Regions from separate parts of the Algoriphagus sp. UBA3586 genome, predicted to be linked through region 1. Evidence: riboswitches for the same ligand, from Rfam matches in the RefSeq annotation. Region 1 holds a riboswitch; the other holds the start of a gene.
The links. A riboswitch is a leader RNA that binds a small molecule or an ion and turns the genes downstream of it on or off. The one in region 1 is predicted to bind S-adenosylmethionine.

Region 1 (8,047 bases):
CTGTAGGCCTTTTTGCTTTGCCTTCTTTTCTGGCTTTTTCAAAAGCGTCTTCTATGGCCTGTGCGTTTTTTGGATATAAAGTCCAAGTATCTTTTTGACCTTTCTCAATGGATCTTCTGCCCATCAGATAAATATTTCTCAAAAGTTCATCACCATGTCTAACAGCATGATTTAGAATCGCATAATTCAAGGACACTGAATACTCTATGGAAGACTTAAAATGCCATTCTCTAGGCGTAATTGGGTAAGGTGTTCCGTTATTTGGAATTAGCCTTTCAGGCACCAGAGGAACCTCAGATGGTGTAGGGTTTCCAATAATTTCAGTCAAAATTCCGATTTGATTATGATAGTAAGGGGTAGTTCTCAAACCACCATTCCACCAAGTAGAGAACACTGATCCATCCAATCTGGTATATCCTGGTCTGTCTTCCTGATGCAAACGATTAATCATAGCAGCCCCCAGAGCATCTAAGCTGGTAATAATTAGCGGATCAAAAACATGGTTGAAAGGATCTCGGTAAGGTGGTCCTGCTACGACTGTCCCTGCAGGACCTGACTGATGGTGATTGTAAATAATTTGAGGAATCCATTCCACATATTGCTGAAGTGACATATTAGTCGCCTCAGACATATTATTCATGTAAAAATCACGGTTATTGTCATGCCCTACATATTTTTGATAGAGAACAGGTATGTTCTGATCTCTTTTTGTTGGGTCTTCTTTTCTCATATACCAATCCGACATGATTTCCATTCCATCAGGGTTGGCATGCACCAAAAGAATAATCACTTCATCCAAAATTTTGAGAGTTTCCTCATCATTTCTGGATGCTAGTTCATAGAGTGTTTGAATTAATTGATGGGGGCCCACCACCTCATTGGCATGAAGTCCACCATCGATCCAAACCACGGGCTTACCATCTGAGATTAATGCTTCAGCTTCCTCTCTGGTAATTTCAGCATGAGCAAGTTTTTGAGAAATTTCTTTATACCTGGCAAGCTGAGGAAAATTCTTTGGAGCTGTAACAATAAGCATGGGTTGCTCTCTGCCAAATTCCGTTTTTCCAATACTTGTCATTTGCACTCGATCAGAGGCATCTGCTACTTTTTTAAAATAGGCTTCTGTTTGGCTGAAATTTGCCAATTTGTAATCGTCCCCGATTTCAAAGCCAAAATGTGATTTGGGAGTTGGGACCTGCTGGGCATGAACTTGAATGATCAAGAATGAAAACAGCAAACCCCAAAGGGTAATTTTACTTCTCATAAATTTCAGATTGGTGGACAATGTATTTTGCTCTAAAATAAGATTAAAAAGAGAGCTACTCAGGAGAAAGTCGCTCATTCGTCTAATTTTTACAGGATCGGAGTTTAAGAGAGATTACCTTCCGCCCCACTTATCAAAATAATATTCGGATTAAAGCTATCCCAACTTCCCAACCCATCAAAAATTATTACTTTTGCAATGAAATCCTTATCAAAACTTCCTCCTTAAAACCAAGACTTCATGATATCTGAGGTAAAAATATTTGCAGGGTCCAACACTCAAAATCTCGCTGAAAAAATCGCCAAGAATTATGGTAAAAAACTGGGAGACATCACGCTCTCCAAATTTAGCGATGGGGAAATGTCCCCAAGCTTTAATGAGTCAATTCGAGGTTGTACCGTCTTTGTCATCCAAAGCACCACTCCTCCGAGCGATAATATCCTAGAGCTTTGTTTGATGATAGACGCTGCCAAAAGAGCAAGTGCTTACAAGGTGGTGGCAGTGATCCCTTACTTCGGGTATGCAAGGCAAGACAGAAAAGATAGGCCAAGAGTTTCTATTGCTGCCAAGTTGATTGCAAATATGCTTACCTCGGCTGGAGCTGACAGAATTGTGACTTGCGATCTGCATGCCGGTCAAATTCAGGGATTTTTTGATATACCATTGGATCATTTGAATGGATCAGCTATCTTTGCACCCTATTTGAGCATGCTCAACCTTCCGGATATGATTTTCGCAGCTCCGGATATGGGCGGTGTAGCCAGAGCAAGGGCTTATGCCAAGCATTTTGAAGTAGAAATGGTAGTCTGTGATAAGCACAGAAAAAGAGCCAACGAGATTGCCTCTATGCAGGTAATCGGGGATGTAGAAGGAAAGGATGTGATTTTGGTAGATGATTTGGTTGATACAGCGGGAACGCTTTGTAAGGCCGGAGAAATCATCATGGCAAAAGGAGCTAAATCTGTGAGAGCCATTGTAACACATGGTGTCCTGTCAGGAAAAGCTTATGAAAACATCGAGAATTCTGTTTTGGATGAATTGGTAATCACTGATACCATTCCTTTGAAGCAAAAATCATCCAAAATCAGAGTACTGACAGTAGCAGACCTATTCGCCAAAGCAATTCATGCAGTGACAGGTAATACTTCCATCAGTTCTTTATTTATCTAAGAACCAATTTTAAATAAAATACATATGAAAACGATTGAGATTATAGGGTTTAAAAGAGCAAATCTCGACAATCAAAGTTTGAATGAGATCAGAGAATCAGGTAACGTACCTTGTGTGGTTTACGGACCAGGTATCCCTGAGCAAATTCACTTCTACAGTCCGATTATCCTTTTCCGTGACTTGATTTACACTCCGGAAGTTCACTTGGTAGAGTTAAATATCGAAGGTACTATCGTAAAGGCAGTATTGAAAGATGCTCAATTCCACCCAGTAAGTGATGCATTGCTTCACGTAGACTTCATGGCTTACACTGAAGACAGAGATATCAAATTTGAAATCCCTGTGAAAGTTGTAGGAAGCTCTCCAGGCTTAGCGAAAGGGGGTAAATTGGAAATGAAAACCAGATCTTTGAAAGTAAAAGGTTTGGCAAACAACTTCCCTGATTTCATTGAAGTTGATATTTCCAACTTGGATCTTGGAAAATCATTCAAAGTGAGTGAATTGAAGCCAGAAGGATTTGAAATCCTTACCAGCCCAAATGTTTCTGTAGTTACCATCGGTATCCCAAGAGCATTGAGAGGCAAGAAAGGCGAAGAATAATTCATAGAGCATTTCTTAAAATCCTGCCCCTCAAAGGCAGGATTTTTTATTTTTAAGCCAAATTTGAATCATGAAATATCTAATAGTAGGCTTGGGCAACATAGGCCCTGAATATGAGCTGACTCGACATAATATTGGATTTCTGACAATAGATCGACTGGCGGATCAATACGATGCCAAATGGGAAAGTGGCCGGCTCGCATTTAAGTCCGAATTCAAACACAAAGGACGAACAATCCATCTTATCAAACCCACTACTTACATGAATCTCAGTGGTAAGGCAGTAAACTATTGGATGAAGGAGCTCTCAATTCCCAAAGAAAATATTCTGGTCTTAGTCGATGAGGTAGCGATTCCTTTTGGGAAACTCAGAATGAGAGCCAAAGGAAGTGCTGCAGGTCATAATGGTTTGAAAAATATTGAAGCTTTGACCGGAGGACAGGATTATCCTAGGCTTAGAATGGGTATAGGTGACGATTTCCCGAAAGGACGTCAGGCTGACTATGTGTTAGGCAAATTCAAGCAGGAAGAATTTGATCAACTTCCGGAAATCATGGATAAGGCCATTGACATGGTTTTGGGTTTTTGTACCATTGGAATAGCCCAAACTATGACCCAATACAATGATTGATTTTTTTATTTGGATTTGAATGCCCTACCCTATTTATTTGTAGCACTTCAGGCAACTGATTTATAAAGAAGAGGCGAGAGACTAGGCTCTGAGACCCTCTGGCAACCATCCCGATTAATTCAGGAAAGGTGCCAAATCCTACCCGAAGCGGGAACTATAAATTGGCATTAACTCATCCTTATTCCTTTTTAGTTCGAATCTGACTCGGGTAGATCTATCGGTTTACTGAAAAACCTTAAATCTATTTAGACTATGAGTCAACATTTCGAGACCAATTCCATCAGGATCAACCCTTCCAAGTCCAATCAAAAGGAACATTCCTCTCCTATTTATTTGACTTCCAGCTTTACTTTCGATTCTGCAGAGGAAGCAAGAGCAACATTTGCAGACGAAATTGAGGGCAATATTTACTCCAGATATGCCAACCCTAACTCCTCAGACTTGATTGAAAAAGTCTGCGCTGCTGAAGGCACGGAGGATGGAATAGCAACCGCTTCCGGGATGGCAGCCATGTTTGGAAGTATAGCATCACTTTTACAGCAAGGCGATCATGTGTTAGCTGCCCGATCTCTTTTTGGGTCAACCCACCAGTTATTGACGAGAGTGTTCCCGAAATGGGGAATTACCTCTACCTACGGAGATATCTCGGATTATTTGAATTGGGAAAAGCTTGTACAACCCAATACCAAAATGCTATTCATAGAAACTCCATCCAATCCAGGACTGGAGATTATTGACTTGGAATGGGCTGGAAATTTTGCTAAAGCACATAATCTAATTTTAGTAGTCGACAATTGTTTTGCAACTCCCTATCTCCAACAGCCAGCCAAGTGGGGGGCACATATAGTTACCCATTCAGCTACGAAGTATATAGATGGACAGGGAAGAGTTTTGGGAGGCCTAATACTTGGTACACAGGATTTAATCAAGGAGGTTCAATTTTTCACGCGTCACACTGGACCAGCCATATCTCCTTTCAATGCCTGGATACTATCCAAAAGCATGGAAACATTGGGAGTTAGAATGGATAGACATTGCAGCAATGCGCTAAAAGTTGCTAAATACTTTGAAGGTAATTCCCAACTCAATGCAGTAAAATACCCGTTCTTAAAATCTCATCCTCAATATGATTTGGCAGTAAAGCAAATGAGTCAAGGTGGAGGAATCATCACTTTAGACCTTAAGGGAGGAGGAGAAAGAGCCCAAGGCTTTATCGATGAACTGAAAATGATTTCAGTTACTGCCAATTTGGGAGACAGCAGAAGCATCATCACCCATCCTGCGTCTACCACCCACAGCAAGCTTTCGGAGGAGGAGAGAGAAAGAGTGGGTATAAGCAATGGATTGATTCGCCTTTCTGTTGGATTAGAGCATCACGAAGATATTATTGCTGATGTAGAAAGAGCCTTGGATCTTAGTAGAAAGTAAAAATAAAAAGGTTGTCTCTCGACAACCTTTTTACATATCTACCAGGTTGTATATTTGAGTTTAGGAAAAGCACGAATCACATCTGAAAGACTTATTTGACCTATTAACCTTCCATCCTTCAAAACAGGAAATCTTCTAATTTTTAGTTCTAAAAATTTTCCTGCAGCATCAAATAATGATAAATCAGGAGTTAGGGTAATCACATCTCGGGTCATATACTCACTTACCTTTCCGGGAAACCCAGGGGTATTGGTATATTTTCCTTTGATTATTTCCCGAAGACAGTCCACCTCAGATATAATTCCAACCAGAGCTCCAGACTCATCGACCACAGGCGCTCCGGAAATTTTTTTCTTAGTCAAAACTTCCATTACCTTATCAATGGTGTCATTCGGCCCGAATGTCACAAGATTGGTACTCATATGATCTTTAACCAAAATCTGATCAATAGGAGACTTCTTTGGTTCTACTTCCCTTACTCCTTGAAAACTTTTTACCATAGTCGAAAGAATTTTAGTGAATGTATAAGATACTAAAATTCTTTGGTTTATAAAACTCAATATTGATTTTTACTTTAATTATAAAATAAAATTGTTTTATATTTATTTATTCAAAATATTATTCTTAATAAGTAAAATTGGAGTCCAGTAATTATTTAATTTGTTGCTGCTCTTTGGCGCCTCAAATAACCCAGCAATCACGTCTAAATCGCCATCTGAGTCAATATCACCAACTGCCAAAGAGGTGATATTTTTATCCTTAAAAGTTTGAATTGTGTACGGTTTGAACTCTACTTCTTTCTGATCATTTTCAAAAAATACAATTTCACTATGCATTTCTTGATTTAGCGAATTATATGATGAACTGACCACTATATCTAAATCACCATCTAGATCAAAATCCTCCACAAAAAGTGAAGTCCCAAAATGAAGTGGGAAAAACCATTCTTCCTCGAATTCCAAAGCTCCTTTATTCAAAAAGACTCTAATACCTTGATAATTTTTGGGTTCCGGACTTAAATTGGAATTCGCTCCATTTAATAGAACAATATCAATTAAGCCATCTTGATTAATATCTTTTATTGCGAAATCAGTAATACCAAAAGAGGGGTGAAACTTTAACAATTCTCTTTCTTTAAACTCCCCTTTTCCTAGGTTTTCCCAATAATAAACTCCACCTGTAGCCTTTGAAAATATACCAAATACATCTAAATCCCCATCCGAATCAAAATCAAGCAAAACCGTCTTCTTAGAACCTGGATTACTGTTAATTACCATCTCTTCGAGTTTATTATTTTTCGATAGATAGACACTTAACTTTCCTATGTGATTTCCAAAATGTGAAATCACATAATCTTCTATTGAATCCATATTTAGATGACCGAAAGAAACATGAACAGGTCGAATTAAGCCTTCATTTAACCTGATTTTGGACCAAGAATTTTTCTCTGCATAGTGTTCTAAAACTCCAGCTGAATCTTGATTTGAATAAATTTTATTCATTGCTAGCAAACTCAAGCCTTCGCCATTTCCTACTAAATAAACTGGAAAAAGAGGAGTGGATATAGAGTCTAAAATGATTGGCTTATTTTTCAAATCAATCTGGAAAAGGCCCTTCTCACTATCTCCCAACCAAACTAGGCCAGATTTATCTACAAGGACTAGAGTAGTAATGTTGGAATAGGACCTAGGCATTTCTATCTCATTCGCTTCCAGCCAAGCGACTTTTGCTTTTACATTAGTTGTTCTTTCATTTGGTGGAAGCTCGGTTGGTGCCTCTTGTAAATAATATTCTTTGAGCTTATCCCAATCCTTTTTCTTAATAAGAGGAATTTTGGCATATACCCCATCTGGCACCCCCAAATCCTCTGGCAGAGGAACCCCAAAGTCCTCTTCCAAATAAAGCCCCATCCTCCTTCTCATATCCGGAAGCACATTGTTTTCCCAAGTAGCTTTATCCAACACCTCTGGTTCAGGTTTTAGGTGGCAGTTGCCACAATAGACATCAGCAAGTTGCTTTCCATCCAACTTTAAGTCCATTTGTGAAAGCTGATAAAGAGTTGGAATTGGTTGCTTTCTCTCTGAAATAGGATTACAGGATGAACCTATCGCGATTAGTGCAAAAAGAAGTAGGATAATCCTCATGAGGCAAATGCTTTCAAGAAATTCTGAACTTTAGCAGCGTCAATCCCTAAATGCTCGAAGAATGAATTTTCGTCAGGAGAAAACTTTACTTCTGAGTATGTAAACCGATTTTCGGATCTCACTTTAACCTTACATGAAGCATGGATTTCCTTGAAATTTTCAAAAGATTGAAGCTCTTTCACATGTGCTGGTTCTGAGCCTCCCCCTGGCATTATGATGATTCGATTTCCAGCTTTTTCCAGCATTCGCTTGATGGTATTTATACCCTCTGAAACCGAATTTTTTGCACCTGAAGTAAGAATTCTGGCGAATCCACAATCCACTATATCCTCCAAGCTTTCTAATGGATTTTTACTGACATCAATTGCTCTATGAAAGGTACAGGGTTTACCAGCAGCTGATTTCAAAAGTGTATTGCACGCTGCTTTATCCACTTCACCGTTTGGCTTAAGTGCTCCAAAAACAAATCCGTCTGCTCCCATCTCTCCCAATATTTGAATATCTCTCTTCATCACCTCTAACTCTCCTTTGCTATAACAAAAATCCCCGCCTCTTGGTCGAATCATTACAAAAATTGGGATTTGAACCGTTTCTTTTAAAACCTTCAACATACCAGCCGAAGGAGTTTCCCCTCCCTCCAAGAAGCTCCCACATAACTCCAATCTATGAACTCCAAAATCAGCTGCATCTAAAGCCGATCTCAAATTGAAAACAGGTGCTTCTAAAATATACTGATTCATACTAATAATGACTTTTTGAATCAATCAAGATATTTTCTTGAGTAGTCCCCTTGGCAAAATTGAAACCCGG
Region 2 (8,047 bases), on a different contig from region 1:
CGAAGCCTAATTTTTCTCCAAGTAGAAAGACTGAAGCAAATAACTCAATTGATCAAACTCAATCAAAAAAGCATCATGGCCGGCTGTTGATTGAATTTCCTTATAGGTCCCGCGTTTAACATGTTTGGAGATAAACTGGGATTCTTCCGGTAAAAACAGCAAATCACTATTTACCCCAACAGTCAAAACCCTTGCTTCGATTTTTTGCAAAGCGGATTCCAAACCTCCTCTGCCTCTCCCCAAGTCTTGACTATCCATACTCTTGGAAAGAACCCAATAGGACAAAGCGTTAAATCTTTTAGCTAGTTTTTGACCTTGATAGCGGAGGTAAGAAGAGGCTTTAAAGTGATCTAGTCTGTGATCATTATCCAATTGCTTTTTCTGCAAATCAGAGGGATGCCTATAACTCAGCATTGCAATCGCACGAGCCGTTTCCAGACCTTTGAGACCTGCAAATTCACTTTTTTCTCCCCAGGTACAGTCTGATTCTATAGCCATTCTTTGAGTTTCATTAAATCCGATCACCCAAGGAGAAGATTTGGCTGTAGAAGCCAAAACTACTAAGTTTTCAAGCTTATTTCCTAAAGAATAAGCCCATTCCAAAGCTACCTGTCCTCCCAAGGAACCACCGATTAAGGTGTGAATTTTTTCAAGCTTGAGATGACTTCTAAGCCTTTCCAGAGAATTAGCTAAATCTCTTGGAGTAATGTGAGGAAACTCATAATAATAGGGTTCTCTGCTTTGTGGGTTGATGCTTAAGGGATTGGTTGAACCGTAATTTGAACCCAATAAGTTGGCGCAGATTATGAAATGGTCTGAAGGATCAAAGAATTTATCTTCCCCGATAAGCCCACTCCACCAATCAGTCACATTGGAGTCTCCTGTTAATGCATGAACCACCCAGACTACATTAGATTTGTCTGAATTCAAATTGCCGTAGGTTGTGTAAGCAAGCTCAAACTCCGAAAGATATTCCCCTGACTCTAAAGCCAGGGGTTTGGTAGACTGAAATAATTCCAAAGACATGGTAATCGATGCGTATTGACTAGTAAGGTTCATTTTTTAATTAAATCGAATCAAAGGCTTGTTGAAGGTCCGACTTGATATCTTCGATGTGCTCTATTCCCAATGAGATTCTCAACAGGGTAGGAGTAACTCCCGCAGCTTTTTGTTCCTCCTCAGAAAGTTGCTGATGCGTAGTGGCTGAAGGTTGGATTATTAAGGTCTTTGCATCACCTACATTCGCTAGGTGAGAGATCAATTTCAGAGAATTGATTACAGCAGATGTCTGCTCTTTATTTCCTTTAATTTCAAAGCTCAAAACACCTCCATAGCCATTTTTCAGATATTTCTTTGCTAGCTGATGATAGGGAGAAGATTCAAGACCGGGGTAATTTACTTTCTGAACTTTTGGGTGAGATTCAAGCCATTTTGCCAATGCTAGAGCATTATCTACAGTTCTTTGTACTCTCAGGGAAAGTGTCTCCAAACCTTGTAATAACAAGAATGAATTAAATGGGCTTAATGCCGGTCCGAAATCCCGGAGGCCTTCTACTCTTGCCCTAATGGCAAATGCTATATTGGGAAGTCCCAGTGGATTATTTTCTCCAAATACTTCCCAGAAATTCAATCCATGATAACCTTCTGATGGCTCGGAGAATTGAGGAAACTTGCCATTCCCCCAGTTATAGTTGCCAGCATCCACAATGATTCCTCCAATGGAGGTTCCATGCCCACCAATCCATTTGGTAGCAGAGGAAGTAACCACATTGGCGCCGTGAGCAATTGGATTAAATAAATAACCTCCAGCTCCGAAAGTATTATCTACTATTAGAGGGATATCATGTTTTTTGGCAACTGCCGCGATTGCATCAAAATCAGGAATATTAAATTCAGGATTACCAATTGTTTCCAAGTAAATTGCCTTGGTCTTTTGATCTATTAGTTTTTCAAAAGCCTCAGGGTTATCTCCTTTTGCAAATCTTGCTTCTATCCCAATTCTTTTGAAAGCAACTTTAAATTGATTGTAAGTTCCACCATATAAGAAAGAAGTCGAAACGAAGTTTTCACCTGCCTGCAGAATATTATTCAATGCAAGAAATTGTGCTGCCTGGCCTGATGCAGTAGCTACAGCTGCAACACCACCTTCCAGAGCTGCCAATCTTTTTTCAAAAACATCGGTGGTAGGATTCATAATCCTGGTGTAGATGTTTCCAAATTCTTTCAACCCAAATAGATTGGCTCCATGCTCTGCGGAATTGAAGGTGTATGAGGTGGTTTGATAAATAGGGACGGCCCTTGCATTCGTTGAAGGGTCAGGTTCTTGTCCAGCATGAAGCTGAAGGGTCTCAAATCTGTAAGTAGACATAAGTAATAGGGTTTAAAGGGTTTTAAATAAAAACTGTAATCCAGGATTAGGCAAAGCAGAATCCTTAAAGCATAAATGCTCTGAAAGAAAAAAGGGAAGTAACCTGAAGTAGGGGGGAATATCCTTTAATCATATTGCAGAGAATTTATAGTTCCAATTGAGACCTTCTCAATCGGCAGGAATTGGCACCTTTCCGACGTTACGGAAGGTTGCCAGAGGGTCATAGAGCCTGTCTCTTACCTCTTCTTTATAAATCCTAGCACCTTAAAAAGTGAAAGGATGATGCAAATAAAAATGAAGAATCTCAGAATTCAAAGAGATTCCTCAATTCGAATCAAATTAATGTAAGTGTTTCAATTGATCTTGATTGTAACGGAAAATAGGATTAATGTTTTCAAAATCAGGTTTAATATTGATTAACTCCTTCACCAATCCATCCTTTAACCCATAGGCCCAACCATGAATCTCAGGTGCCTTCCTTTCCATCCATGCTCTTTGTACGATGGAGGTTTTAATCAAATCTTGGCATTGTTCGATTACATTGTATTCAACCAACTTATTTACTTTTTCACTATGGTCCTCAATGGAATCAAGTTCTTCTTGATTATTGAAATAGACTTCCTTTATATTTCTCAACCACTTATTGATCAATCCAAGGTGAAAATTTGAAATTGCCGCTTCCACACCTCCGCATCCATAATGTCCGCATACAATGATGTGTTCCACCTGAAGGACCTCAACGGCATATTGAAGAACTGAAAGCAAATTTAGATCAGTGTGCACTACCATATTGGCAATATTTCTATGCACGAAAATTTCTCCAGGGTCTGTTCCCGTGATTTCATTGGCAGGAACTCGGCTGTCAGAGCATCCAATCCATAGGAACTTGGGCCTTTGCTGAGTAGCATTTCTTGAAAAGTATTCATGATCCAACTCTGTCTTTTCTTCGGACCAAGCTTTATTTTGTAATAAGAGTTTCTCGTACTGGTTCATGATTCTTTCAATTTATAATTAAATCCTTCAATGGTAATGGTGATATTTTTATCAGTAGAAGTCTCAATGAAATCATTTAAAACCTCCTGTATATCATGATCTATAAATCTGGCCCTTGTAGCATTTAAGACGACATCACTTCCATTTGGAATTTCAGCCAAATGCCTCATCAAAGGGGCTTTATTCAGAAATGAAACGTCCTTTTGCAGCTTAACCAAATACATTCCATCCAATTCAGTCACTGAAACTGACTTTTGATAATTGGTTCGAATAACGAAAAAGATTCCAAATATCATCCCAATCCCGATGCCTATTAGCAAATCGGTAAAGAGGATGGCACTGATGGTGACCATAAATGGAATAAACTGATTCATGCCTTTTTCATACTCGTGAACAAAGACTGATGGCTTTGCCAGTTTATATCCAACAAAGAAAAGTACAGCAGCCAAACAGCTTAAGGGTATCAAATTAAGTAATTCGGCGATACCAATGACTAATACTAGCAAAAGTATCCCATGGCAAATGGCAGAAAGCTTTGTTTTAGCCCCTGAGGTAATATTGGCAGTAGTACGTACAATCACAGCTGTCACAGGAAGACCACCTATTAATCCTGAAAGGGTATTACCTGCACCTTGTGCAACAAGCTCTCGGGAAGAAGGGGAAAGCCTTTTTTGTGGGTCCATTTTATCACCTGCCTCCAAGCTTAAAAGAGTTTCTATACTAGCGATCACAGCTACTGTTACTGCTATAAGCCAGAAATCAAGTGAGCCTATCATTCCAAAATCAGGAAAGGTGACCAAACTACTCAAATCTGAAAGTTGATCTACATCCGGTATAGATACTAAGTGCTCTTCATCTAATTTCCATGATGGCCTAATTATTCCATATAACTGATTGATTAAAATCCCTGCTATTACAGCCCACAAGGCTCCAGGTACTAAACCGAAAATTTTATGGTTTTTGATCTTAGGCTTCTCAAAAAAGATAATTAGTCCCAAAGCAACTAGAACAATTGGAATCGCTCCGGGACTGAAATATTGTATGGCATACCAGATTTCTGAAAATGTATTTTGCTCATCCATTTGACGAAAAGCAAGATCTCCCATTAAATCTTTGTCCCAGCCTAATGCATGTGGAATTTGCTTTAGGATCAAAATTAAGCCAATAGCGGTTAGCATTCCTTTGATTACTGAGTGGGGAAAATAATATCCTAAAACTCCAGCCTTTAAAAATCCCAAAATCAGCTGGATTAACCCTGCCATTACTACTGCTGCAAGAAAAAGTTCGAAGGTACCCAAAGATGAAATTGCATCTAAAACGATCACAGTCAATCCTGCTGCGGGACCACTGACACTGACATGAGATCCAGACAATGAACCCACCACAATACCTCCAATAATTCCGGCAATCAAACCAGACATAGGGGGGGCTCCACTGGCTACAGCTATACCTAAACATAAGGGTAATGCAACCAGAAAGACGACCAAACTGGCTTTTAAATCAGCGGAAAGGGTGGAACCAAAATAATTGGTTTTCATGGTGATGGGTTTGTCTAAAGTTTATAAATTTTCTTTATAACAAAAATAAATTTTACTAAAAAAAGAAAAACCCTAACAAATATTCTGTCACACTACGACAAAAGTTTCTTGTATGCTTCGTCTATTTTTTCAAAGTTAAATTGTGCTACTGCTTTTTCATTTTTCTCTTGAATCTCGGTCAGATTCAAATTCCCGATACTCCCTTCATGAACATGATTTAGTGAGTTTTGATCAGGGCTAAAATCTCCTTTTTCTATATCCAAGCCTACTTTTTTATAAGCATCTCTGAAAGGCATTCCTTTCAACACTAAATCATTGACTACCTCTACAGAAAACAAATGCTTATAGAATTCATCTTTCAAAATTCCTGATTGAACTTTAATGGACTTCAGCATGAAGGTAGTCATTTCCAGACAGGATTGAAGTGAAGCTATTGCAGGAAAAATCTCCTCTTTTAATAGCTGTAAATCCCGATGATAACCGGTGGTAGAGTTGGTCAGTAGGAGGGAAACAGTATTGGGAACGGCCTGAATTTGATTGGTTTTAGCGCGAATGAGTTCAAAAACATCCGGGTTCTTTTTATGGGGCATGATACTGGATCCTGTTGTCAAATCATCCGGAAAGGAAATAAAACCAAAATGCTGATTCATAAAAATACACACATCATCAGCCATGCGGTTTAAAGTTCCTGCCATACCTGCCATAGCAAAGGCTAAGGTTCTTTCAGTTTTTCCGCGACTGTTTTGAGCATTGATCACATTGTGATGAAGGTCCGCAAATCCCAATAGCTCTGAAGTCATAGTTCGGTCTAAGGGAAAACTCGAACCATAACCTGCTGCAGAGCCTAAAGGGTTTTTATTGCACAGATCAAATGCTGCTTTCATCAAACTCAAGTCCTCACTGATACCTTCAGCAAATGAACTAAACCATAAACCAAAGCTGGAAGGCATAGCCAGTTGCGTATGAGTGTAGCCAGGCATTAAATCGGATTGATGCTTTTTAGAAAGGGAAAGTAAAAGCTCAGATAATTCAGCGCTCGCCTCGACCAAATCCCGGATAGCAGCCCTATAGTATAGTTTCAAATCCACCAAAACCTGATCGTTTCGGCTTCTCCCTGAATGTAGCTTTTTTCCTACATCACCATAGCGCTCAGTCAATAAAAATTCTACCTGAGAATGAACATCTTCAACTCCGGCTTCAATTTTGAATTTACCTTTCTCGATCTCAAAATATATTTCTTTAAGTCCCTGCTGAAGCGTGGTATTTTCTTCCTCAGTCAAAAGTCCAATTTTCTGGAGCATAGCAGCGTGTGCCATAGATCCCAAAACATCAAAAGGAGCGAGGATACTATCAAATTCAGGATCTCTTCCAATGGTAAAGGATTCTACTTCTTTTTTGCTTCCAGTGGCTTTTTGCCAAATTTTCATGTGCTTATGGTTTGATGTATTTGTCAATCAATTTTAAATAAATTTCCAATTATGCCCATACGATTAAGGATTGGAAAGATGTTTCAATGATTAGTTCAGTTTGACAAATTGGATGTTTTTAATTCTGCGTATTTTTCTAAAATCAGGATATAATCCAAGATTCCCTTTTCAATCTCTTGTATGTAAATAAATTCATCAGCGGTGTGAGATCTAGCAGAATCCCCAGGTCCAATTTTGATGGAAGGATAGGGGATTAAGGCCTGATCTGAAAGCGTTGGGCTGCCGTAGGTGTCCATACCTAGTTTGATTCCAACTGTCAGTATGGGATGTTTTTGAGGAACCTTAGAGCTTTGAAGTCGGAGAGATCTAGGCTTGAGTTCTGCATTGAGATTCTCCTTTAATTCTTCCAATGCCTCTTCTAAAGTATAAGCATCAGTAACTCTCACATCGAGTGTATATTCGCAAGTATCGGGGACAACATTATGCTGTGTACCGGAATGAATGATAGTTGCTGAGACTTTAGACTTACCAAGAAATTTGGAAGTTCTTTTGAACCTGAAGTCCCTGATTTTCTGCAAATCATTGACCGCTAAATAAATAGCATTGATACCTTCTTCTCTTGCTGCATGTCCTGATTTCCCTTTCACAGTTGCATCAATTACCATCAGGCCCTTTTCGGCAATTGCCATTTTCATCAATGTTGGTTCACCGACTATAGCCAATTCAGCTTCTGGTAAGATAGGGACTAGAGATTCTATTCCATTTTTACCTGAAATCTCTTCTTCTGCAGATGCTATCAATAGAATATTAAATGGCATCTCTTTTCCCACAAAATGAAGAAAGCAGGCAATTATGCTTACTAAAGGCCCTCCCGCATCATTTGATCCTAAGCCAAAAAGTTTACCATCTTCAATAATGGGAGAAAATGGATCCTTGGTATATCCTGCGTTTGGTCTAACAGTATCGTGGTGGGAATTAAGCCAAATAGTGGGTTTATCAGGATCAAACCCATTGGCATAAGCCATTATGTTGTTATACTTTCTTTCAAATTCTATTTCCTTTTTGATGAAAAAGCGGCTAAGCAATGTAGCAGTATCTTCCTCTTGCTTGCTATAGGAAGGTGTAGCTATTAAATCTTTTAGCAACTGAATGCAATCCTGAACGATGCTATCCTGAATTTCCATTAAAAAAGATCGTATTTATGGCTTTCTATGATTGTTCCTGAAAGTTTGCCTTTAGTGGAAAGCAATAAATTCTCCGCCTTTCCAATCCAAACATGATGTACTCCTTTATGAAGTGCTGCAAAGGCATTGTCCAGTTTGGGAATCATTCCGGAATGGATGACATTTTCTTGCTTGAGTTCAGCATATATGTCTTCATTGATTCTGGGGATAATTGATGATTCGTTCTTCTCGTCAATCAAAACACCGCTTTTGTTAAAGCAAAAATAAAGCTTGACCTCATGGTCTTTTGCAAGACTGGTTGCCAAAGCGGAAGCTATGCTATCAGCATTGGTATTGAGCAATTGCCCTTTCCGATCATGGGTAATTGCATTCAGCACAGGAACTAGACCTCCATTCAATAGGTGCTTTATCAAATCTGTATCAACTTCTTCAATATCACCTACATATCCATAATCAATTCCTTTAACAGGTCTCTTTTTGGAACGGATAATATTGCCATCTGCTCCACTCATTCCAATGCCATTGACATGTCGAGCC

Region 2: linked by a shared signal. The riboswitch ahead of B2906_RS04560 (O-acetylhomoserine aminocarboxypropyltransferase/cysteine synthase family protein) and the one ahead of B2906_RS10330 (trans-sulfuration enzyme family protein) in region 1 are both predicted to bind S-adenosylmethionine.

The regions. Positions count from the first base shown of each region.
Region 1 is NZ_DFMT01000031.1:17,883-25,929, forward strand. It holds gene B2906_RS10310 (M14 family metallopeptidase) at 1-1,264, opposite strand, end outside; gene B2906_RS10315 (ribose-phosphate pyrophosphokinase) at 1,508-2,434, shown strand; gene B2906_RS10320 (50S ribosomal protein L25/general stress protein Ctc) at 2,459-3,034, shown strand; gene pth (aminoacyl-tRNA hydrolase) at 3,105-3,665, shown strand; SAM riboswitch class I at 3,723-3,828, shown strand; gene B2906_RS10330 (trans-sulfuration enzyme family protein) at 3,918-5,093, shown strand; gene B2906_RS10335 (CBS domain-containing protein) at 5,132-5,593, opposite strand; gene B2906_RS10340 (FG-GAP repeat domain-containing protein) at 5,696-7,237, opposite strand; gene B2906_RS10345 (copper homeostasis protein CutC) at 7,234-7,977, opposite strand; gene B2906_RS10350 (isoaspartyl peptidase/L-asparaginase family protein) at 7,979-8,047, opposite strand, start outside.
Region 2 is NZ_DFMT01000016.1:10,816-18,862, forward strand. It holds gene B2906_RS04555 (homoserine O-acetyltransferase family protein) at 7-1,059, opposite strand; gene B2906_RS04560 (O-acetylhomoserine aminocarboxypropyltransferase/cysteine synthase family protein) at 1,067-2,368, opposite strand; SAM riboswitch class I at 2,511-2,624, opposite strand; gene can (carbonate dehydratase) at 2,708-3,361, opposite strand; gene B2906_RS04570 (SulP family inorganic anion transporter) at 3,358-4,899, opposite strand; gene argH (argininosuccinate lyase) at 4,992-6,326, opposite strand; gene B2906_RS04580 (M20 family metallo-hydrolase) at 6,422-7,510, opposite strand; gene argB (acetylglutamate kinase) at 7,510-8,047, opposite strand, start outside.